2 regions of the Paraburkholderia sp. BCC1876 genome follow, and region 2 is predicted to be linked to the other one. Evidence: riboswitches for the same ligand, from Rfam matches in the RefSeq annotation. Region 2 holds a riboswitch; the other holds the start of a gene.
The links. A riboswitch is a leader RNA that binds a small molecule or an ion and turns the genes downstream of it on or off. The one in region 2 is predicted to bind ZMP and ZTP.
Positions count from the first base shown of each region.

Region 1: linked by a shared signal. The riboswitch ahead of HWY05_RS07980 (tetrahydrofolate dehydrogenase/cyclohydrolase catalytic domain-containing protein) and the one ahead of glyA (serine hydroxymethyltransferase) in region 2 are both predicted to bind ZMP and ZTP.

Region 1 covers NZ_CADFGI010000002.1:346,217-357,076, reverse strand. The annotation lists gene recC (exodeoxyribonuclease V subunit gamma) at 1-90, opposite strand, end outside; gene HWY05_RS08015 (FUSC family membrane protein) at 292-2,625, shown strand; gene HWY05_RS08010 (hypothetical protein) at 2,674-2,883, opposite strand; gene HWY05_RS08005 (hypothetical protein) at 3,018-3,299, opposite strand; partial or broken gene HWY05_RS08000 (tlde1 domain-containing protein) at 3,296-3,635, opposite strand; gene HWY05_RS07995 (alpha/beta fold hydrolase) at 4,256-4,867, opposite strand; gene HWY05_RS07990 (cupin domain-containing protein) at 5,190-6,134, shown strand; gene HWY05_RS07985 (LysR family transcriptional regulator) at 6,131-7,090, opposite strand; gene HWY05_RS07980 (tetrahydrofolate dehydrogenase/cyclohydrolase catalytic domain-containing protein) at 7,382-8,233, opposite strand; ZMP/ZTP riboswitch at 8,389-8,472, opposite strand; gene HWY05_RS07975 (hypothetical protein) at 8,871-9,152, shown strand; gene HWY05_RS07970 (DUF2471 domain-containing protein) at 9,149-9,595, shown strand; gene HWY05_RS07965 (transporter suffix domain-containing protein) at 10,027-10,524, opposite strand; gene HWY05_RS07960 (DUF2955 domain-containing protein) at 10,538-10,860, opposite strand, start outside.
Region 2 covers NZ_CADFGI010000007.1:264,846-275,705, forward strand. The annotation lists gene HWY05_RS25020 (PilW family protein) at 1-746, opposite strand, end outside; gene HWY05_RS25025 (hypothetical protein) at 743-1,114, opposite strand; gene HWY05_RS25030 (GspH/FimT family pseudopilin) at 1,186-1,746, opposite strand; gene nrdR (transcriptional regulator NrdR) at 1,950-2,432, opposite strand; gene glyA (serine hydroxymethyltransferase) at 2,439-3,686, opposite strand; ZMP/ZTP riboswitch at 3,853-3,961, opposite strand; gene ydfG (bifunctional NADP-dependent 3-hydroxy acid dehydrogenase/3-hydroxypropionate dehydrogenase YdfG) at 4,200-4,946, shown strand; gene ybgC (tol-pal system-associated acyl-CoA thioesterase) at 5,005-5,484, shown strand; gene tolQ (protein TolQ) at 5,640-6,317, shown strand; gene tolR (protein TolR) at 6,328-6,774, shown strand; gene tolA (cell envelope integrity protein TolA) at 6,771-7,796, shown strand; gene tolB (Tol-Pal system beta propeller repeat protein TolB) at 7,937-9,229, shown strand; gene pal (peptidoglycan-associated lipoprotein Pal) at 9,262-9,771, shown strand; gene ybgF (tol-pal system protein YbgF) at 9,791-10,540, shown strand; tRNA gene HWY05_RS25085 (tRNA-Lys) at 10,740-10,815, shown strand.

The DNA.
Region 1 (10,860 bases), on a different contig from region 2:
GGTCCAGGGGTCGGACGGCGCTTGTGCCAGGTCGTCGAGCAGCGCGCCGACAAGGGTTTCATAGCGGTTCGAATAGAAGAGCTGGAGCATGGATCCTGGGGAAAACGTGCGGCACGAGCTATGCGCGAAAAGCGCACCGGCCATTGAAGCGACAGCATAACAAACGCGCTCCCAGGGCAGAACCTGGCCGAACGGACGAGGTCGAAACCCGGACAAAATCAGTTAGACTCGACGGCAGTTTGAGTCTGTCCCTCAACCGTGTTTCCCCAGTGAGTGCAACCCAGGCAGTCGATGCGCTATTCGGTTGAAATAAAAAAATTCCTCTACAGCCAGTACTTTTATGGCGGCTTGCGCATCGCGGTCGGCGTGTCGTTACCGGCGGTACTGTGTCTGATCGTGTTCCACGATCGCGACCTCGGCTTCACGATCGCGACCGGTGCGCTCGGCGCGTGCGTGGTCGACATGCCGGGTCCGCTGAAGTACAAGCACAACGAAATGCTGGCCTGCACGGTGATCGGCTTCCTGTCGGCGCTCGCCACCGGGCTGGCCACGGTGAATCCGGTGGCGCTGTGGTGTACGGTCGTGCCGCTCACGTTCGTGCTGTCGCTGATCGTGGTGTACGGCAACCGCTGGCCGCAGATCAGCTTCGCCACGCTGTTCATGATGATCATGACGCTGGAGGAGCATTTCACGCCGATGCAGGCGCTCGTCAACGCGTCGTGGATTCTGGTGGGCGGCCTCTGGTACACCTACTGGTCGACCTTCGTGAGCCGCTGGATGATGCACCGCATCGAACAGCAGGCGCTGGCCGAGAGCGTGTTTGCGTGCGCCGACTATCTGCTCGCGCGCGCCGCGTTCTACGACCTCGACAACGATCTCGACGAGTGTTATCGCAATCTGGTCGACAAGCAGATCGCCGCGGTGGACCGTCAGGAGGCCGCGCGCGACATCGTGCTGCGCAACCTGCCCAAGTTGAAGAGCGGCAAGCTCGAACCGCGTCGCGCGATGCTGTTCAATCTGTTCATCAATACCGTCGACCTGCACGAACTGTTTGTCGGCGCACACACCGATTACCCGCTGGTGCGCAATACGTTCGGCGGTTCCGATCTGCTGGTGTTCTACCGCGACCTGATTCGCAAAGCGGCCGCCGATCTCGAGGAGATCGGGCTTGCGGTGCTGCAAAACCATCCGCCGCGCCAGCGCTCGAACGTCAAGGCGGAATTGCGCGCGATCGAGTTCGAGATCGAGTTGATGCGCAAGCATGACTTGCCGCGCAAGAATCCCGAGGCGTATTCCGCGGTGTCGGCAAATTTCCGGCGCATCTGGAGCGCTACGCGGCTGATCGACAAGATGCGCAAGAGCCTGTCGAGCGATCCCAGCACCGGCGAAACCGAATTGCGCCTCGACCAGGCGCTCAACCGCTTCGTATCGAGCCGGCGTGTGCCGTTCGGGCAGATCTTCTCGAACCTGACCATGGCCTCGCCGAGTTTCCGGCACGCATTGCGCGTAACGATCGCCGTCGCCGTCGGGTTCTGGCTGGGCCGTTTGCTGCCGCTCACTAACGCGTACTGGATCGTGATGACCACCGTCATCATTCTGAAGCCCGGTTATTCGCTGACCAAGCAGCGCAATGGACAGCGGATCGTCGGCACGCTGATCGGCTGCGCGGTGAGTATCGCGCTGATGATCTTCGTGAAGGATCCGCACATTCTGCTGGTGGTGATGTTCGCGTCGATGGTGATGAGCTACAGCCTGCTGCTGTTCAATTACACGGCTAGCGTGGTGTTCACTTCCTCGTATGTGCTGCTGATGTTCCATCTGCTTGCGCCGGGCAGCATGCGCATTATCGGCGAACGCGCGATCGACACGGTGGTTGGCTGCGCGATCGCGATTGCGGCGAGCCATCTGTTCCCGTACTGGGAATATCGATTGATGGGCAAGCTCGTCAATACGATGATCGGCGCGACGCGACAATATCTGGAAGCGAGCTGGTGGTGGAGCGGCAAGCCGGCGGCGGCCGTGGTGGCGACCGTGACCGAGGCTGGCGCGCGTGCGCCGGCGGCGGCGATGGCAGATCCGGCGATCGAGTCGGGTCAGCCGGTGGTGGCGGCCAAAGCGGCGGCAACCGCGCTCGACCGCGACTATCGCTATCGGCTGGCGCGCAAGAACGTCCACGTGGCGTTTGCCAATCTCGGGCAGGCGTTCCAGCGCATGATGCTCGAGCCGAAGTCCGCGCAGAAGTTCGTGCCGGAACTGAATGGCCTGCTGGTGCGCAGCCATGTGCTGGCGTCGCAGATCACGGCGGCCGCGCCGTTGCTTCGCACGTCCGCGCAGCAACATGTGGAAGGCGTCTCGCTCCAACCGTTGCAGCGCGCGCTAAGCGTGGTCCGCGACAATTTGACCGAGGCTGAAGCCGGAACGGCGCCGCCCGCCGATCAGAGCGAGCAGATCAAACTACTGAACCGCGAACTGGATGCGATGGTGGTCGATACCGAGAAGTCGGCGGATGTGTCGGCCGACGCGGTACACGACATGAAGCTGCTTGCGCATCAGTGCAAGCAGATGCTGGCGGCAGCAGCGCTGATTCGCAAGGATGCGAGCGTGATCCGGCTGCCGGAAGAGTGAGCGCGGGGTTGCCGCGCTGAGCGACGGATTGCCGCGGTGAGCGCAGGCTTACTGCGCGGCGCCGCTGGCTGGCTTCGCGACGGTCGCTGCGGCTGCCGCGTCCGATGAAATCGTCGGCGCGGGTGCACTCTCGCTGTCGAACTCGCGCTTCTCCGTGATGGCGTTGTAGAACAGCGTGGCGATCACCAGCAACACCGCGACCACGATGAAGATCGCAATGCCGATGGTCGGGTTCTTCTTGCGCGGGGGTTTGTTCATGAGGCGGACTCGGTTCGCGAAACAGTCGCGGTTAGTGTCGGGGAAGGCGGCATTCTACGCTGAGTGAGCTTGCGTGAGGCTTGCAGTGGGTGGGCTTGGAGGGGCGTGAGCCGAGCGATTGGACGACGGCTGCCTCACGTGTTCGCCCGCATGTCTTTGTATCGTCCAATCAGGCGACGTGCAAACCACACCAGAATCAGCGACAGCGCGAAGCTGACAAGCAGAATGACGTCAATGACGATGTTCTCGTCATCCTCAATGCCGACCGCTCCACACAGGCGCAGTAACGGGGCAAACGCGTCCCACCCCGCGCCGCTCGCAAGCCACTGGCTGAACCAGGGGCTTCGACCAATGGCGATGGATATCGGCAGCGTCAATATCAAAGCCAGCGCGACGGAAACGAATGTTCTTTTCATCTAACGATGACCTTGCCGTAGTAGTTCGTTTGCGTGCCGGGAATCTTGCCGGTCTTTTGCTGTTTGAGCCATACGCGAAGCCGATTAAAAATTTCGGGATTCGGCAGCGTTATACAACCATCGCTCTTCCTCCAGACTGCCAGGACGTCCACCGCTTGGGCGATCAACGATATAGTAAGTTCCCATAGGAAGCGGACCTTTTTCAGCCACAGCAGTCGCATTGGGATCGTTAACATACCTATCAGTACCGGAGAAGGCTGGCACTCCGCCAAAACCCGGGCAAAACAAACTCGACATGTGCTGCGAGTTAAGCGTGAAGAAGCAAACGGCGGGCATTTTGTTTTTCCGATCGATAAGCTGTTGACGTTTTTTACGCGCGACTACTGGCCTGGCAAAACGCTATCCCGGAGAACCCATGCCACCTGTAAATTCAGGTCAACGGAACCCACGTTTGGGAAGCACACTGGCCTGCTATGCTTCCCCGAAACTGAGGGAGAAACAATGACAACGCGGCCGCGGCTGGCAGCGAATACGCCGCGCTGAATCGTGGAAACCGTGATTCAGTGTGGTACTCGGGATGGTGTGCAGCGATCGAACCACACTTTGCGCGAATGAGCGACGTGCATGAGCGTGTTGGCCACTATTGTCAGGCTATGCAGCGCCAACCCGATAACGCCGCCTCAATTCAGACTGATCGGGTATCGACACTGATTGCGGGTGGAACTTCGGCGCATGATTCTCGCAATTCCGCCTACGCGGCTTTCGGCGCATCAATGCAGGCTCGACAGATGAAGCAGGTCCACTGCACGTCGACCCAATACGGCACAACCACTAACACTGATTGCCGGTGATCGGTTAGACCATACGTTCCGGGGACGGTCGCCGCATTGATTTCCGTAGCCGGCCCATCTCTGCCATTGGCCTATTTGCAAAGCGGACGCCCGGCAACTCCCGCCTCATGTCCGCAACAAGTGCGCGTCAACCATCGGCGCAAGTTGTTGTGCATGAACATTCGCCAGATCATGATTGCCACCAGAGACCACATGCAACCGCGCATCCGGCAACAATTCAAAAAGTCGCTGGCCGACTGCGACCGGACTGAACGGATCCGCATCTCCCCAGAGTAAAAGAACCGGTTGAGAAATGCCTCGCAGTTCAGGCGTTAAATCCGACTTGAAAGACACAAACCAATCCGGCAGCGATGAGTTGGCCCCAACGAATCCGTGGCGCCAATCCCGTGCACCTAATCCATTCATGTCGATCCCGCCGGACGTGACTGTCAGAACCAGATGAGTGACCCTCTCCGGCTTTTCCAATGCTGCCAGAACAGCGATGACCCCGCCCATCGATTGAGCGATTAAAGCGGTCGGCTGGTCAATGTGGGACACCACCGTTCGGACGAGGTCGTCAAAATTATTGACGTCTGGAACGGAAGGCTCCTGGCCAAATCCCGGATAGCCCAGGATGACCTTGGAGCCGCTAATAGTTAGCTGATTCGCCAACGGCCGCCAGAACTCGGTATTGCCCGAAGCGCCTGGCAGGAAGAGCAGTTTCGATGGTGTTGGCACGCGTTGTTTCTCCAATGTCCGGATTGGTGTGTAGCGGCGAGAATACGCCGATGGTCGCAAAAAACTTCCGGCAACAGTCCAACGGCCACAAATGGCGAGCCGGACTCCGTCCGCCGAATGTGCCCGAGCAAACCGTGGCCGACCACGAACAGCCAGCGGCTCTCCCGAAGCGGACCCACAGCGTGCCCTTTTGTGCAAAGGTGATTTCGATATCCGGCACTTCTGAGGCCGGCGCTCCACACCTATAGTCAGCTCAGCTTTCGGACGCCAGCCCCAACTTCAGAGGCCCGCACGAAGCATCCCCATTCAACAGGAGCTGACTATGTTGACAAGAACGTCCCCGACGCCTCCCGCCGAACTCGCTGCCGCCACTGCGGACGCGCAATACTTCGAATACACGTCGTCCGCCAATCCGATCGGCGCGAAGCTCATTTCGCGCGTGCCTTTCCGCAGCTTCCAGCCTTCGCTCTACGCGGACGGCGCGACCCGCATCGTCCCACTCGATCTTTCCGCTGATTTGGGCTGCCCCGGTCCCGCGACGGGTCCCGGGTTGAGCGCCAGTTTCCTGCGCATCAACGCGGCAGAGGCATTGACGCTCGCGCCGAATGCGACCTCCCAGGTCTGCTACGTCATCAGCGGAAGCGGCAGCGTGGCCCAGGGCGAGAGCCGCTTTCCGTTCGCGCGGGGCGATTTCTTCACGCTGCCTGGCGGCGACACTGCAGTGTTCACCGCCGACGCGACCGCCACGCTCTATTACGTGAACGACGCTCCGCTGCTCACCTATCTCGGTACAACGGGCGTCCAGCCGCGCTTTGCCCCAACGCTCTACCCCGCCGCCCAGACCCAGGCGGAATTGCGCAAGGTCTCGGAAGAAGCCAACGCGGGGCTCCGCAACCGCATCAGCGTGCTGATGGGCAACGTCAATTTCCCGCAGACGCGTACGGTCACGCATGTATTGTGGGCGATGTTCGGTATCGTGCCGCCCCACTCCGTGCAGAAGCCGCACCGCCACCAGTCCATCGCGCTCGACTTCATCGCCGGTGGCAATCCAGGCGTCTACACGCTGGTCGGCACGGAACTGGATGAGAACGGCAACATTGCCAATCCGACACGCGTCGATTGGGAAGCCGGGATGGCATTCGTTACGCCGCCGGGCTACTGGCACGCGCACTTCAATGAAACAGATGAAAGCGCCTATGTGATTCCGATCCAGGATGCCGGCTTGCAGACATGGCTGCGCACGCTCGACATCCGCTTCGCGCGTTAAGTCTGAAGCTCCAGTGCGAGTCCGTCGTCCCAGTACGGCGGCTCGCCAATCACCCCGGCGTAATAAGCCACGAACGCACGCACCTTCGACGAGACGATTTTCTTCGGTGGATAGACTGCCCAGATCGCGGGTTCGGCGCGTCCCGTGCGCGCTTCCCATTCAGGCAGCACGTGCAGCAGACGCCCTTCGCGCAGAGCCGTGGACGCGAGCCACGTCGGTAGAAGCGCAAGGCCGCAGCCGGCCACGGCGAGTTCCAGCACAGCTTCGGAGTCGTCTGCGCGCAAGCGCCCCTGCAATTGCACCGGCACTTGCGTCTGCTCTGACGACCTCTTTGCATTGGCTCTGCGCGTGAACGACCAGGTGTCGTCCGGTAACAGCGACAGACGAAGCGTATCGTGCGCGGACAGATCTTCAGGGACATTCGGCGTGCCGCTACGCTGCAAATACGCCGGGCTGCCGCACACGATACGACGATGCGGAGCAATGCGTTTCGCCATCAACGACGAATCGGACAGCGCACCGATACGGATCGCCAGATCAATGCCGACTTCGATCATATTGAGCGTTTCGTCGGTCGATACGATATCGAGGTCGATGTCGGGATAGCGCGTCATGAACGCCGGCAGGTGCGGCACGATATGCCGGCGCCCGAATGCCGGGGGCATCGTGACGCGCAGCACGCCTTGCGGTGTGAGATTCAGTGACGACGTGACCTGCCGCGCGTCATCGAGCGCCTGTAGGGCAACCATGGCGTGCTCACGAAACAGCCTACCGCCCTCCGTCAGGACGAGCCCGCGCGTCGACCGGTTAAACAGGGCAATGCCCAGATCGTTTTCTAGCGCACTCACGTAGCGTGAAATGGTCGACGTCTTGACTGCCATTTCAACGGCCGTCTTGCTGAAGCTCTGCAGTTCCGCTGCGCAAACGAAGGCCCGTACTGCGGCAAAATAATCCATGGCATTTCTGACGCGAATCGAGCGTTCCGCACGGGACTTCACGAAGTGAGGACCGGAACCCGCGCAACGCGCTGCCCGCGAAAATTCGGTGCATGCGCGCGAACTGGATAATCCGGATTTGCTTAGGCCGGTAGTGTACTTGTACCGCGCTGCTAACGTGAAGAGGCGTTGATCACAGCGTCAAAGCCATAGGAGAAGTTCGGCCAGCGCTCGTCAGGTAGTTGCCAGAGCTTGCGACGAACTTCCCTTGTCGACCCGCAGCGGCCCGTCAACGTTGTCGGCAGCGGACATTCATTGGATGGTTGACCACACACGTTCGGCGGCACCGAGGGTTTGGGCGATAAGCGTTGAAATCGTCATCGGCCCCACCCCTCCCGGAACCGGCGTCACCGCCGCGCATCGACCCATCAGACCATCGGGATGGATGTCACCTATGCCTCCGGTATGGTAACCAGCATCGATAACAATTGCTCCGTCGCTAATCCAGTCGCTACGAATGAAGTTCGGCTTTCCTACCGCGCCGACGATGAGTTGGGCACGTCGAATTTCCGCTTCAAGATTTGACGTCTTCGAATGGCATAGCGTGACCGTCGCGTTCGCATTCGATAGCATAAGCGCCATCGGTTTCCCGAGAATGGGACTGCGCCCTACGACCACGGCCCGCTTGCCAGATACATCGATCTTGTAATGAGCCAGCAAGCGCATGATTCCGGCGGGCGTTGCGGACCCGAATGCGGGTTCGCCTAACGCCATCAAGCCAAAGCCGTGGCTGGTGACGCCATCAACATCCTTGGAGAGGGATATTCTGTCGAAGCAGAGGCGTTCGTCCACATGTGCAGGCACCGGGTGCTGAAGCAGAATGCCATGCACCGCCGGGTTGGCATTGAGCCTGTTTATCGCGGAAAGCACGTCATCCGTCGTTGCGCTCGCAGGCAACTTAATCACGATCGAGTCCATACCGACTCTCCGGCATGCACTGCCCTTCATGCTGACGTAGGTCGCGGACGAAGGATCGTCTCCTACAAGGATCGTGGCCAGTATGGGTGTCTGCCCGCCATTTCTTGCCTTGAGGGCCGCAACGTGTTCGGACAATTCCCGCTCGTGCAACGCCGCTACTGCTTTACCATCGAGAAGTATGCTCATGCGCTTTCCCCTTGCGTGGCCAATCTGGAACCGGCAAGGCTCAAATACTGAACAGGGCAAAGCGCGTGTAATTGGGAGCGCGATTGATTAAGCGCAAGCCGCGTGGGCAGAGAATGGATTTGGGCAATCATCATGGGCAGTCTCAAAGAGATTAATCAAGATGCCCAGGCGAACGGCGTTCTACCGTCTACGCTTCCCGATGGTGATCCATCTATTGCTCGCCAGTCACGTAGAAGCGCTATCTTAGTCGGTTTTTTTGTGGCTACGCAAACCGGCACGCTACATACGTCTCTATGCCAGGAGCAGTTGCTTCCGGCGAGTCCGCCCAGACTTCGCCGACATTGGAAACGACTCATCGGCCCTGCTCGAGGCAGCGCTTGCACATCGCGGACGGGCTCTCCGGCATTTCCTCCATCGGTCATTCCTCACAAATAGTTCCTGACGGGAAAGTGTGCTGTCAGCGCGGCGTGCCCGACACCATGGGAAAAAGCGGCCGATGCCGGGGGTCGGCATCCGGAGAATCGCTACCCCGAGGCAGGAACAGTTTCCCCCTCTCTCTGATAGGTCCAACTTTCGACTTGCATCCCGGTCAAATACTGTATAAATTTACAGGTGTATGCCCATACAGGATCAGGCCATGACCTACCTTATACGCATCTTGAACGACGGTGATCGCGAAACGCTTGCCTGGTTGTGCAAGCATGTCGGGGACGTCCGCGTAGCGGCTGCTGCGCGAGATCTAGGCGGCAGCGGCAAGCCGTATCTGTCCGCGGTGTGCCGCTATCTCGGCGTGCGTCCACCGGCGCCGCGGCAGCACAGCCAACCCGTTGGAGATTGCACGGTCGGGGACAGTCATCTCGCCCAGATCCGCCTGTTGCTGGCGCAGCGAACTCAGGCGCCTTTGAAGCAGCGCCTTTGAAGCTGCCCGTTGACCCGAGCCCCAAGGAAGATACCTGCATGATCAACGCCACTGACCTCGATTCGGATGCCGGTCAAATCAACTCTGTCGCCCTCGAACGTGCGCTTCGAAGCGCCTCGCTAGACCTCCAGCAGATCATGGCAACGACCGCCGGTCGTCATATCGACAGCGGCCGGCGCCGTTACTCAAGTAGCGCGCAATCGCCGACCTGGCGCACGCTGCAGACGATCGATGAACTGGTCTTCGAAAATCGCGGCTTCGTGGCCAGGCACAATGAGACAGTCCGTTCGATGTTTCTACGATTCGGCGACAGTCGCCTGTCGGGCGCGGATCTGGACGAGCCCGTCGACTGGCGGCTTGATGATGACGACCTGCCCACGGTTTATCTGATCGTGCGAGCCATGGTGCAGGCCGAGACGGCGGATGCGGTGACTGCGGAGTAAGGCGTCGACGGCGGGTACGGGGGTGCTCGGCTGAATCGGCTGTTGAGGTCGAGGGTTCAGCCGGCGCACCGCCGGCCAAGCATTCCCCGCCACGCGGCGCTCACGCCGTACACCTCACCGGCAACGCCGTCGAATACTTGATCAGATCGAGCCCGTCAGAAACTCCTTTAAGATCAAATGAGTCGCCGCAAAATCCACCTGCGGGGCACCCAGGTGGCACCGCTGTTTAGACCTGGAGCCACCATCCAGCCGTCGGCAATCGGCCATTTGGCCGTGGCGCCAGGACCGTTGACAATCCAAAAGCGTCGCATTCTGATCGTGTCCCATGCTTACGCGGTAGGCGATTGACTTGCATCTTACGTTGCGTGCGGCCGATCGACGTCACGCAGCGGTCGGCCTGGCGTGACAAGCTATCTTCCTCTCCTGCCCACTTAAACCGTGCGAACGAAAAGTGCGTGAATCTTGTTCCAGAAGTCACCGCCGAGCACGAAGAAGCTGGCTACCAGCATAAGATCGCCGAGCGCCTGAACCTGCCAGATGTTCGGTCTTAGACCTGGCCAGATCGTGTCGATATAGGTTTCAAGCATTGCCGAAACGAGTGGCAGGCAGAACATCACCAGCCCGATCACGTGGCGGACAGGCCCGACAGTCCTGGTAGGCGCCAGACGTTTTGCCTGGCCCATCACGGTCGCCTTGAGCCGTTGAAAACCGGGCTTACCCATCACCGCGATACAGGTCACAAGCAGAACCTTGTTCGCGACGAAAATGGTGCCCGTCAGTGCGGCAATGGTTGTTCCGGGCGCGCCCAGAGAAGCGGCGATCGGCACGATCAGCCACAACGCGAAAGCGGACACGAAGATGCCTATCCCAAGTTTGAAACGCCATCCGCTCGCGGGCGGTACGTCGGCTTTGATGTCTAACGAAGTCATGATCCTTTCTCCTTTACGGCGACTTGAAAGCCCCAGATTGCCGCGGTATGCGGTGTGGTCGATCGAGAAGTTGCAGCACCAGGCAGGCATAAAGAGAGACGGCGATAAAAAGCCCCATGCGCACCGCGAACGCGGTATAGACGTCCTTGCCGAGGGCGCTGTCCTGCACCGACTGGCCAAGCAGAATGTTCAGGGTGACGAGGGTGTTCAGCCAGAAGCCTGGTGGGAATCGCGTTGGGCTGAGGGTGTAGAGCTTGCGCGCGAGCAGTAAGCCGAATAGCAGCATCCATAGAAAGAACATCCACAGATGCACAAACAGACTGAGCGCGCACCAGA
Region 2 (10,860 bases):
GAGTCGGCGCTCATGGCGCTAATGCCGTCGCAATCGACATAACTCCCGCGCTGCGCTCGCGGCGCGCCTCGAACGAGCACGCAGAGGTCGACCGCAACGATCTTCGCCCATTGATCAACCGTGACCGCTGACGCTTCGATCGCGTCCAATCGGTCAGCTAGCCAGTACTTGATCCGCAAGCGCTCGACACCTTCGACCAACGGTTGCGCGGATCCCGCCTTGCCATTGCCCTCGCAATAGAGCTCCGGCTCCCCGGTCGAACCACTGACTCGCGCGAAATACCGGTTCACGACCGGGACACCGCGGTCACCGAGCGCCGCGTTGGTGGCGGTCACGGCTTGTCCGAGGCAGTCGGTGGATTGCCCGGCCGCCGATGGCCACGTCGAGATGTTGTCTCCAACATACCGAACCACGACACCGTCCGAGCGGCTGGACAGCGTCTCGCAGACGGGGCTGTCGTCAGAGGCCGTCGGCCGGCCGCCCGAGCATCCGAATATCGGCGGAGGATTGGCGTAACGTACGACGTCCGCGGGCACGAAGCCGGCCATTTGCAGTTGCTGCCCGATCAAGGTCAGCGCGGTCAACCCGGCTTCGCGAATCCGCGCCGAGTCGCTGGCCTGTTCGAACGCCGCCCTCTGCGCTGTATAGAGCGAAACCGCGCCCGCAGTCACGAGCAAGCCCAATGCGATGGCGATCACGAATTCCACCAGCGTATGGCCCCGAGCAGAAACCAAACGCGCCATCATTCCGCGAACGCCAATGCGACGCATGAGAGGCCGGCGGGAACATCCACTCCGCCACAAGACTCGGGTTTGTCGATGATATTGTCGGCAGGCGGCATGTTGAGCGGGGCCACCCACGTCACACGCGCAGCGGACAACCCGCCGCTTGCTTCCACCGACGCCTGGCCATGCGGCAACAGCACCGCCGCTCGCGCGTTCCATTGCCTGATCGCGGCATCGCTCGCGGTAGGTGCGTACATGGCCTCCGCGACCGAATCGGCAATCCACGCCGCGTGCTCGCGCTGTGCCGTCGCGTGCGCTTCGCGAGCGGTCCACAGTTGACCGGCGATCAACCCGAGCGCCGTCACCGCCATCAACGAAATCGCCAGCATGACTTCGATTAGCGAGCTGCCGTCGCATGCCAATGCGCGATGGCGCGGCCAGGGCCTCAGTGAAAGCCGCCTCACGACACGGCTCCGCAAGCACCCTGAACAATCCGCACGCGTCCCCCGGCGGCGATATGGATACAGCGTCGCCACGCGTTCCCCTGAGTTGCTCCTGAAGATACGCGCGGGGCGATTTCGAAACTGCGAAACGTGCCGATCAATTGCGCCGCCGGCGGCGTGAACGTGAGATTTGTCTGCGTCCCGCTGATGCTTACCGCACTTAACGAAGGATGCGCGCGCAAAAGCGTAAGCGTGCCGCCGCGCTCTGCCATGACGGCCCAGCCACAGGACCAGTCAGCAACGCCGTTGGCGCAAGCTTGCCCCGCGACAAGACACCGGCGTGCGGCGTCGACCCGGCAGACGGTAATACGTGTCCCGCGACGCAGCGCTTCGCTGCGCGCGTAGGCAAAGGTCGAGGCAAGCGCTTTCGCGCGGGCGTCGATCTGATCCCGCACGTGCCAGGCGACGAACGACGGCGTCGTCAGCACGGCGACGACAGCAAGTAGGGCAACCACGGCCAGCGTTTCGACGAGCGTAAAGCCGCCGGATGGCGGTCGACAGACGGCGTCCTGTTTCATCTGCATCCCTGATCGTTGCAAAGAATGCAGCCAATCTAGCGGTTCGCAAACGGCTCAACAATCGGCCGAATGGCCAGGTGGCACTCAGACGCTATCGCGCGCAAAAATGCACGCGTCGAACCATAACGGAGCGGGAGCAACCAATGCGCGAATCAACGCGGAGAAAAACGGATACTCGAACGCAACACGCGGCGCGGCCGCGATCAGCGCTTGCGGGGAGGCTTGGGAGGAGAAGAGGCGCGGCGAAATTCTTCGATTACGTCTTCGAACTCAGAGACGTCTTCAAAGCGCCGGTAAACGGAGGCAAAACGAACGTAGGCAATCGTATCGAGCTCGCGCAACTCGTTCATGACGAGTTCGCCGAGGCGCTCACTACGCACCTCACGCTCGCCGCTACCGAGCAACTGATACTCGATGCGGGCGACGGCCGCGTCGATCGCGTCCGCTGCGACCGGGCGCTTGCGCAGCGCCAGTTGCATGCTCGCGACGATCTTGCGGCGATCGAATTCCGTGCGGCTACCGTCCTTCTTGACGACCGACGGCAACGCCAGCTCGACCCGCTCATACGTCGTGAAACGTTTGTCGCAGGCCGGGCAGCGGCGGCGCCGGCGAATCGTTGCGCCGTCTTCGGATACGCGCGAGTCGACAACCTGCGTATCGGCGTGACGGCAGAAGGGGCAGTGCATAACGGCTTAACGGTAGACCGGGAAACGCTGGGTCAGCTCGGCAACCTGGCCGCGCACACGTTCGATCGTGGCGGTGTCTTCCGGGTTGTCCAGCACGTCGGCGATCAGGTTACCCACCTGCTCCGCTTCCTTGACACCGAAGCCGCGCGTGGTCATGGCCGGCGAGCCGAGACGCACACCGCTCGTCACGAACGGCTTTTCCGGGTCGTTCGGGATCGCGTTCTTGTTGACGGTGATGTGAGCGGCGCCCAGCGCGGCTTCCGCAGCCTTGCCCGTGATCTTCTTGGCGCGCAGATCGACCAGCATGACGTGGCTTTCGGTACGGCCCGACACGATACGCAGACCGCGCTTGACCAGCGTTTCAGCCAGCACGCGCGCGTTTTCGACCACTTGCTGCTGGTACACCTTGAATTCCGGCGACAGCGCTTCCTTGAACGCAACAGCCTTACCGGCGATCACGTGCATCAGCGGACCACCCTGAATGCCCGGGAAAATGGCCGAGTTGATCTGCTTCTCGAACTCGGCCTTCATCAGGATCACACCGCCACGCGGGCCGCGCAGGCTCTTGTGCGTGGTGGTCGTGACGAAATCGGAGAACGGCACCGGGTTCGGGTACACGCCTGCAGCAACCAGACCGGCGTAGTGCGCCATGTCGACCATGAAGTACGCGCCGACCGACTTGGCGATCTTCGACAGACGTTCGAAATCGATACGCAGCGCGAATGCCGAAGCACCCGCCACGATCAGCTTCGGCTTGTGTTCCTGAGCGAGCTTCTCAGCGGCTTCGTAGTCGATGTCTTCCGCTTCGTTCAGGCCATAGCTGACGACGTTGAACCACTTGCCCGACATGTTGACCGGCGAACCGTGCGTCAGGTGACCACCGTGCGCGAGGCTCATGCCCATGATCGTGTCGCCCGGCTTCAGCATGGCGAAGAACACGCCCTGGTTGGCCTGCGAGCCCGAGTTCGGCTGGACGTTGGCCGCTTCGGCGCCGAACAGTTCCTTGACACGGTCGATCGCCAGTTGCTCGGCGATGTCGACGAATTCGCAGCCGCCGTAGTAGCGCTTGCCCGGATACCCTTCGGCGTATTTGTTGGTGAGCTGCGAGCCTTGCGCGGCCATCACAGCCGGGCTCGTATAGTTTTCCGACGCGATCAGTTCGATGTGCTCTTCCTGACGGCGGTTTTCCTGCTCGATGACTTTCCAGAGTTCAGGATCGACGTTGGCGATGGTGCTTTGGGCTCTATCAAACATACGGATTCCGTTGAGTGTGTTCAGGTTGACCGGATCGTGCGCCGAATCTTGCGTAGAGGGTACGCAGCGCTGCTGGCGGCTGGGCCAGCCCTGACGTGGCGGATAGAGAGACGCCGCACACGCGAGGCAGGACAGCCACCGTCAGCGCAGATCAATGCGCGCGGATCACGGCTGCCCAGGCGAACGGCAAAACGGCACCCTGCGCTTCACGGTGGGTTGTTCCACCTTGAACCCGATTGCTTGAATCGGTTCTATCGCCAGTCACGCAGGGATGAGCGCGTTAGTTTATTGGAAGAGGATCGAATAGGCAACCGGCTACCGGTCGACGCCGGGCGTGCTCGAGAGGCCAGCCCAAGGGCCTCCGGGTGCGGTGTGCAAAGGTCTGAAGAAAACGCGCTGCAAGCCCGCTGCGCGTCCCTGCCACAGCCGCTCATGCGGCTGGTTCAGCCTTGCCGCAGCGCCGCATTGGAAGTAGGCTTGGGACCTTTCTCCTTTACCGACCAGGAAACTGCAATGATCGTGTTCGTCACCGGAGCGTCCGCGGGATTCGGCGCCGCTATCGCTCGCGCCTTCGTCAAGGGCGGCCATCGTGTCGTCGCCACCGCGCGCCGGAAGGACCGCCTTCAGGCGCTCGCCGACGAACTCGGCGACGCGCTTCTGCCCTACGAACTCGACGTACGCGACCGCGCGGCCGTCGAGGCGGTGCCCGCCGGACTGCCGGCGGATTTCGCCGAAATCGACGTGCTCGTCAATAACGCCGGCCTCGCGCTCGGCACCGAGCCGGCGCAAAAAGCGAGTCTGGACGCGTGGAACACCATGATCGAAACCAACTGCACGGGCCTCGTACAGGTTACGCACGCCTTGCTGCCCGGCATGGTGGAGCGCAATCGCGGTCACGTATTTAACCTGGGCTCGGCGGCCGGTAGCTGGCCGTACGCAGGTGGCAACGTTTACGGCGCCACCAAGGCCTTTGTGCGCCAGTTCAGCCTGAACCTGCGCGCCGATCTGGCCGGCACCGCGCTGCGCGTCACCGACATCGAGCCGGGCCTGTGCGGCGGCACCGAATTCTCGAACGTGCGTTTTCGCGGCGACGACGACAAAGCCGCGAAAATGTACGAAAACGTGCAACCGCTGACGCCCGAAGATATCGCCGACTCGATCTACTGGATCGCCACCCGGCCGGCCCACGTCAACATCAACACGATCGAACTCATGCCGGTGGCCCAATCGTTCTCCGCTTTGAGCGTTTATCGCGGCTGAGCCCCGCCGGGCAAGGCGCACACTTTGAAACAGACCTCAAGGTATGCGTTCCGGTAAAATGCGCCGCATGAATGAGTCGACCAGCCAGTCCGGCGCCGAAATTGGCTGCACGTGGTCCATCCGCGTGTACTACGAAGATACCGACGCCGGCGGCATCGTGTTTTACGCGAACTACCTGAAGTTTTTTGAGCGGGCGCGCACCGAATGGCTGCGCGCGTGCGGCGTCGACCAGCGCCGGCTCGCGGATGAAACAGGCGCGATGTTTATCGTAAGCAGCACTGCGGTCGACTATCGGGCGCCGGCACGGCTCGACGATATCGTCAACGTCGTAAGCCGGATCGAACGGCTAGGCAGGGCTTCGGTCGACTTCGTGCAGGAGGCGTGGCGTGACGGCACGCTGCTTGCTACCGGTTCCATCCGGGTCGGCTGCGTCGATCGTATTGCGCTGCGGCCGGCCGCGATTCCTTCACCGGTTCTGGCCGCTTTGCGGCGCGGGCCGGGCGCGAGCAGCGGCGGCGTGTCAACGGACAACGACTGAATCCCGTTGTTACGGGGCCAGTGAACTCATATCGATCTAGCAACACAAAGCATGGTTCGGCTTGCAATCTCGCCGATGCTTCCGTTTTGCTCACGGCAAGCTTCGACTGACCTTGCAGCCGGACGCCCCCTTCCGGGACGTTAAAACGAACCTTTATGAACACTACACAAGATCTGTCGATCGTTTCACTCGTACTCAATGCGAGCCTGCTAGCGCAGGCCGTGATGGCGCTGCTGCTGTTGCTGTCGCTGTTGTCGTGGACTTTCATTTTCCGCAAGTGGTTTGCGATCCGCCGGGCGCGCGCGCAAACTGAACGCTTCGAACGCGATTTCTGGTCGGGCGGCGACCTGCAGGCGCTGTATCAAAGCGCGGCCAACAACCGCCATACGATCGGCGCGCTGGAACGCATTTTCGAGTCCGGCATGCGCGAATTCCTGAAGGGCAAGGAAAAACGCCTGAATGACTCGGGCGCGATTCTCGACGGCGCACGGCGCGCCATGCGCGCTGCGTTCCAGCGTGAAATGGACGTGCTCGAAGCCAACCTCGCGTTTCTCGCGTCGGTCGGTTCGGTCAGCCCGTATATCGGTCTGTTCGGCACGGTGTGGGGGATCATGAACGCGTTCCGCGGCCTCGCCAATGTGCAGCAGGCCACGCTGGCGAACGTCGCGCCGGGTATCGCCGAAGCGCTGACCGCCACCGCGATCGGCCTGTTCGCCGCGATTCCGGCCGTGGTGGCCTATAACCGCTACGCGCACGACATCGATCGTCTGGCGATCCGCTTCGAGACCTTCATCGAAGAGTTCTCGAACATTCTGCAGCGCCAGGCACAGTAAGGAGTCCACGATGGCAGGCTCTCGTTCCTCCAGCATGCGCGGCAGCCGTCAGCGCCGCGCCATGGCCGACATCAACGTCGTGCCGTATATCGACGTGATGCTCGTGCTGCTCGTGATCTTCATGGTGACTGCGCCGCTGGTCGCCCCGTCGATCGTCAATCTGCCCACCGTAGGCGGCGCCGCGCCGCAACAGCAAACGCCTCCCGTGATCGTGAACATCCGTGCGGACGGCAACATGAGCGTCAAGTACAAGGACGATTCCGGCGCGCAGCAGCAGGAAGACATGTCGAAGGCTGATCTGAAAGGCTTCATCGCCGATCGTGCGCAAGCGCATCCCGATCAGCCCGTCGTGATCGCCGCCGACAAGACCGTGAAGTACGAAGTCGTCATGAACGTGATGTCCGAACTGAAAGGCGAAGGCGTCAAACGTGTTGGATTGCTCGTCAAATCGCAATGATCCGCAAGAATCCCGACTACCCGCTCCAGCCACCGCGTGAACGCGGCACCTGGCGAGCCTTTGTGTTCGCGCTGGTGATGCACGCGTTGCTCGGGTTCTTCCTGTATCACGGCATTCAGTGGCAAAACAGTACGCCGGAAGGTGCGGAAGCCGAGTTGTGGACCGAAGTGCCGGATACGGCCATTCCGCGTCCCGTTCCGCCCCCGCCGCCCGTGCCGGTCGCCCCTGCCCCGCCGTTGCCGGACGAACAGGCCGACATCGCGCTGCAGGAAAAGAAACGCCAGCAGCAGGAAGCTGCTCGTCAGGCGCAACTGGCTGAGCAGTTGCGCCAGCAAAAGTTGCAGGCCCAGCAGGAAGCCGAGGCGAAACGGCAGCAGCAACTGGCCGCCGACCAGGCTGCGCAGCTTGCCGCGCAAAAGGCTGCGGCAGCGAAACAGAAGCAGCAGCAACAGCAACAGCAGCAGGCCGACAAGCTCAAGCAACAGCAACTGGCCGATCAGCAAAAGCAGCAGCAGAAAGAACAACAGCAACAGGAACAGCAGAAGCAGGCCGACGCTGAAGCGGCGCAGAAGAAGGCCGATGCGCAGAAAGCGGCCAAGGCCAAGGCTCAGGCCGACGCTGCGGCGCAAGCGAAGAAGGTGGACTCGGAACGTCGCGCGCGTCTCGCACAGATGATGCAAGGTTCGGCCGGCGGAACGGGCTCGACCGATGGGCTCGGCAAGAGCGGCACGGGTACGGGTTCGGGCGGCACGGCAACATCGCCGGGTTACGCGGACAAGGTCCGTCGTCTGGTTCTCCGGAATATCTCATGGTCCGGCGAAACGGAAGGTCTGGAAACCGTGATCACCGTGCGCTGTTCGCCGACGGGCACATTGCTTGATGCCAGCGTGTTGCACAGCAGCGGCAACTCGGCGTGGGACGACGCGGCATTGCGAGCGGTTCAGCGTTCGAACCCGATGCCTCAGGACATCGACGGCAAGACGCCAACCAGTTTCAAAATTACGTTGCGGCCGGCAGGTTGATTTCAGCAGCATGACAGTCAGTTGACAGCAGACCTGGCGCCCCGCCCAGCGTGGCGCCATTCGGGAACGAATTAGTGCTTTCCGGGTCTGTCTGCTGTCGTGAAGTCTTAGTAAAACCGTTTTTGGGGAAACCATACAGCATGAGTTTGATGACCAAGCTAGGCCTGCGGACACTTGTAGCGTCGTGCCTGATCGCCGTCGGCGGTGCCGCCAACGCACAACTCAACGTCCTCGTGACAGGCGTCGGGTCAACCCAGTTTCCGATCGCAACGGCGAATTTCGCCAATGAAGCGAACTCGCCGCAACAGGTCAGCACGATCGTGCGCCAGGATCTGCAACGCAGCGGCAAGTTCACGAACATCGACGCGGGCGCCACGCCCGTCGCCGAAACCGATTCCGTCGACCTCGGAAGCTGGAAGGCCAAGGGCGCCAACGCATTCGTGTCGGGCAGCGTGAACCGCCTGCCGAACGGCCAGTACGAAGTGCGTTTCAAACTGTACGACACGGTCAAGGGCGAAAGCCTCGGCGGCCTCGTGCTCGTGAGCCCGGAAAGCGGCTTGCGCATGAGCGCGCATAAAGTTGCCGACTACATTTACGCCAAACTGATGGGCGGCCGCGGTGTGTTCGCTACGCGTCTGTCGTACGTGATCAAGACCGGCGGCCGTTACCAGTTGCAGATTTCCGATTCGGATGGCCAGGACGCGCACATCGCGCTGTCGAGCCCCGAGCCGATCATCTCGCCGGCCTGGTCGCCTGACGGCACCAAGGTTGCTTACGTATCGTTCGAAAAGAAGAAGCCGATCGTCTACATTCACGATCTGCCTACGGGCCGCCGTGTGGTCGTCTCGGATCAGAAGGGCAACAACAGTGCGCCGGCCTGGTCGCCGGACGGCCGCACGCTGGCCGTCGCGCTCTCGCGCACCGGCAATACGCAGATTTTCGCCGTCAATGCAGACGGCAGCGGCCTGCGCCGCCTCACGCAAGGCAGCTCGATCGACACCGAACCGTGCTTCTCTCCTGACGGCCAGTCGATCTATTTCACGAGCGACCGTGGCGGCCAACCGCAAATCTACAAGATGCCGGCAGCGGGCGAAAACGCCGGCGCCGCGCAACGCGTCACGTTCACGGGCAGCTATAACACCAGCCCGCGCATCAGCCCGGACGGCAAACAGCTCGCTTATATCTCGCGCGTCGGCGGCGGGTTCAAGCTTTATATCCAGGACCTGCAAGGCAACACTGCCACAGGCCTGACGGACACGACACATGACGAATCGCCGAGCTTCGCGGCGAACGGTCAGTACATTCTTTACGCCACACAGGTGAACGGCCGTGGCGTGTTGGCCGCAGTATCGACCGACGGTCGCACTCGGCAGGTCCTGTCCGTTCAGGGTGGCAGCGTACGCGAGCCATCCTGGGGCCCGTTTATGCAATAACGTTGATGCAATAACACAAGGAGAGTAACCAAATGATGTCCAAACTTCGTTTCGCCTTTGCCGTATTGATGGTCGGTGCACTGGCCGCGTGTCACTCGGGCGTCAAGCTCGACGAAAACGCTAACAAGGGTGGTGCAGTCTCGACGCAGCCGAACCCGACCGATGTCGCACAGGTCAACGTCGATCCGCTGAACGATCCGAACAGCCCGCTGGCCAAACGCAGCATTTACTTCGACTTCGACAGCTACTCGGTCAAAGACGACTACCAATCGCTGCTGCAACAACACGCGCAATACCTGAAGAGCCATCCGCAACGTCACGTCCTGATCCAGGGCAACACCGACGAACGCGGCACGAGCGAGTACAACCTGGCACTCGGCCAGAAGCGTGCTGAAGCTGTGCGCCGTTCGCTGTCGTTGATGGGCGTGACGGACTCGCAAATGGAAGCCGTGAGCCTGGGCAAGGAAAAGCCGCAAGCTACGGGTCATGACGAATCGTCGTGGGCACAAAACCGCCGCGCCGACCTCGTGTACCAACAGTAAGTAACGGGTGATGAGCCGAATGACGCATCGTTTCTCCTGGCTGCGGTTTGCCGCAGCGGCCTGTGTCGCAGGCACCGCCTTCGTGACGGTGCCCGCGCATGCGGGCATCTTCGACGACGATCAGGCCCGTCAGGCCATTCTCGATCTGCGTTCGAAGACCGATAGCCTGTCGAGCCAGTTGTCGGCCGCACAGCGTACGATCCTCGATCAGTCCAACCGTCTCGACCAGCTCAACCAGCAGGTCGCTACGCTGCGTGGACAGAACGAGGACATGGGCAACCAGCTCACCACGCTGCAAAAACAGCAGAAGGACTACTACACCGATCTGGACACGCGGCTGAAGAAATTCGAGCCGCAGCAACAGACGGTGGACGGCGTCCAGGGTGAGGTTCAGCCGGGTGAAACCGATTCGTTCAACGCGGCTTCGCAGCAGTTCCGTAGTGGCGATTTCAAGAATGCGGCGGCGTCGTTCCGCACTTTCATCTCCAAGTATCCGAACAGTCCTTACCAGCCGACCGCGCAGTACTGGCTCGGCAACGCGCTGTATGCATTGCGCGACTACAAGGGTTCGACGGCGACCTGGCAGGGTGTGGTGAAGAACTACCCGCAGCATCCGCGTGCGCCGGATTCACTGATGGCGATTGCGAACAATCAGCTCGAGCAAGGTCAGAAGGCTGCGGCCAAGAAGACGCTGGAGCAGATCGTGGCGCAATACAGCGGCTCGGACGTCGCTCAGTCGGCTCAGAGCAAGCTGTCGCAGATCAAGTAGTTCTGATGGTTGTGTTGCAGGTAGTAATCGCAGGCAGTAACGCGCAGTGTCCGACGTCATAGTCACGCGCGCCTCTCGCTGGAAAGCCCGGGTAGCGATACCCGGGCTTTTCACTATCTGAGTGAAGTAGCGGTAGCCGAATGGGTCACTACGGGTTGACAGCCCGCCAAGGCTATCGCTATAATCTCGCTTCTCTTTTGGGTCGTTAGCTCAGCTGGTAGAGCAGCGGACTTTTAATCCGTTGGTCACAGGTTCGAATCCCGTACGGCCTACCAAAAGATTCAAGGGCTTGCCGTCAAGGCAAGCCCTTTTTCTTTGCC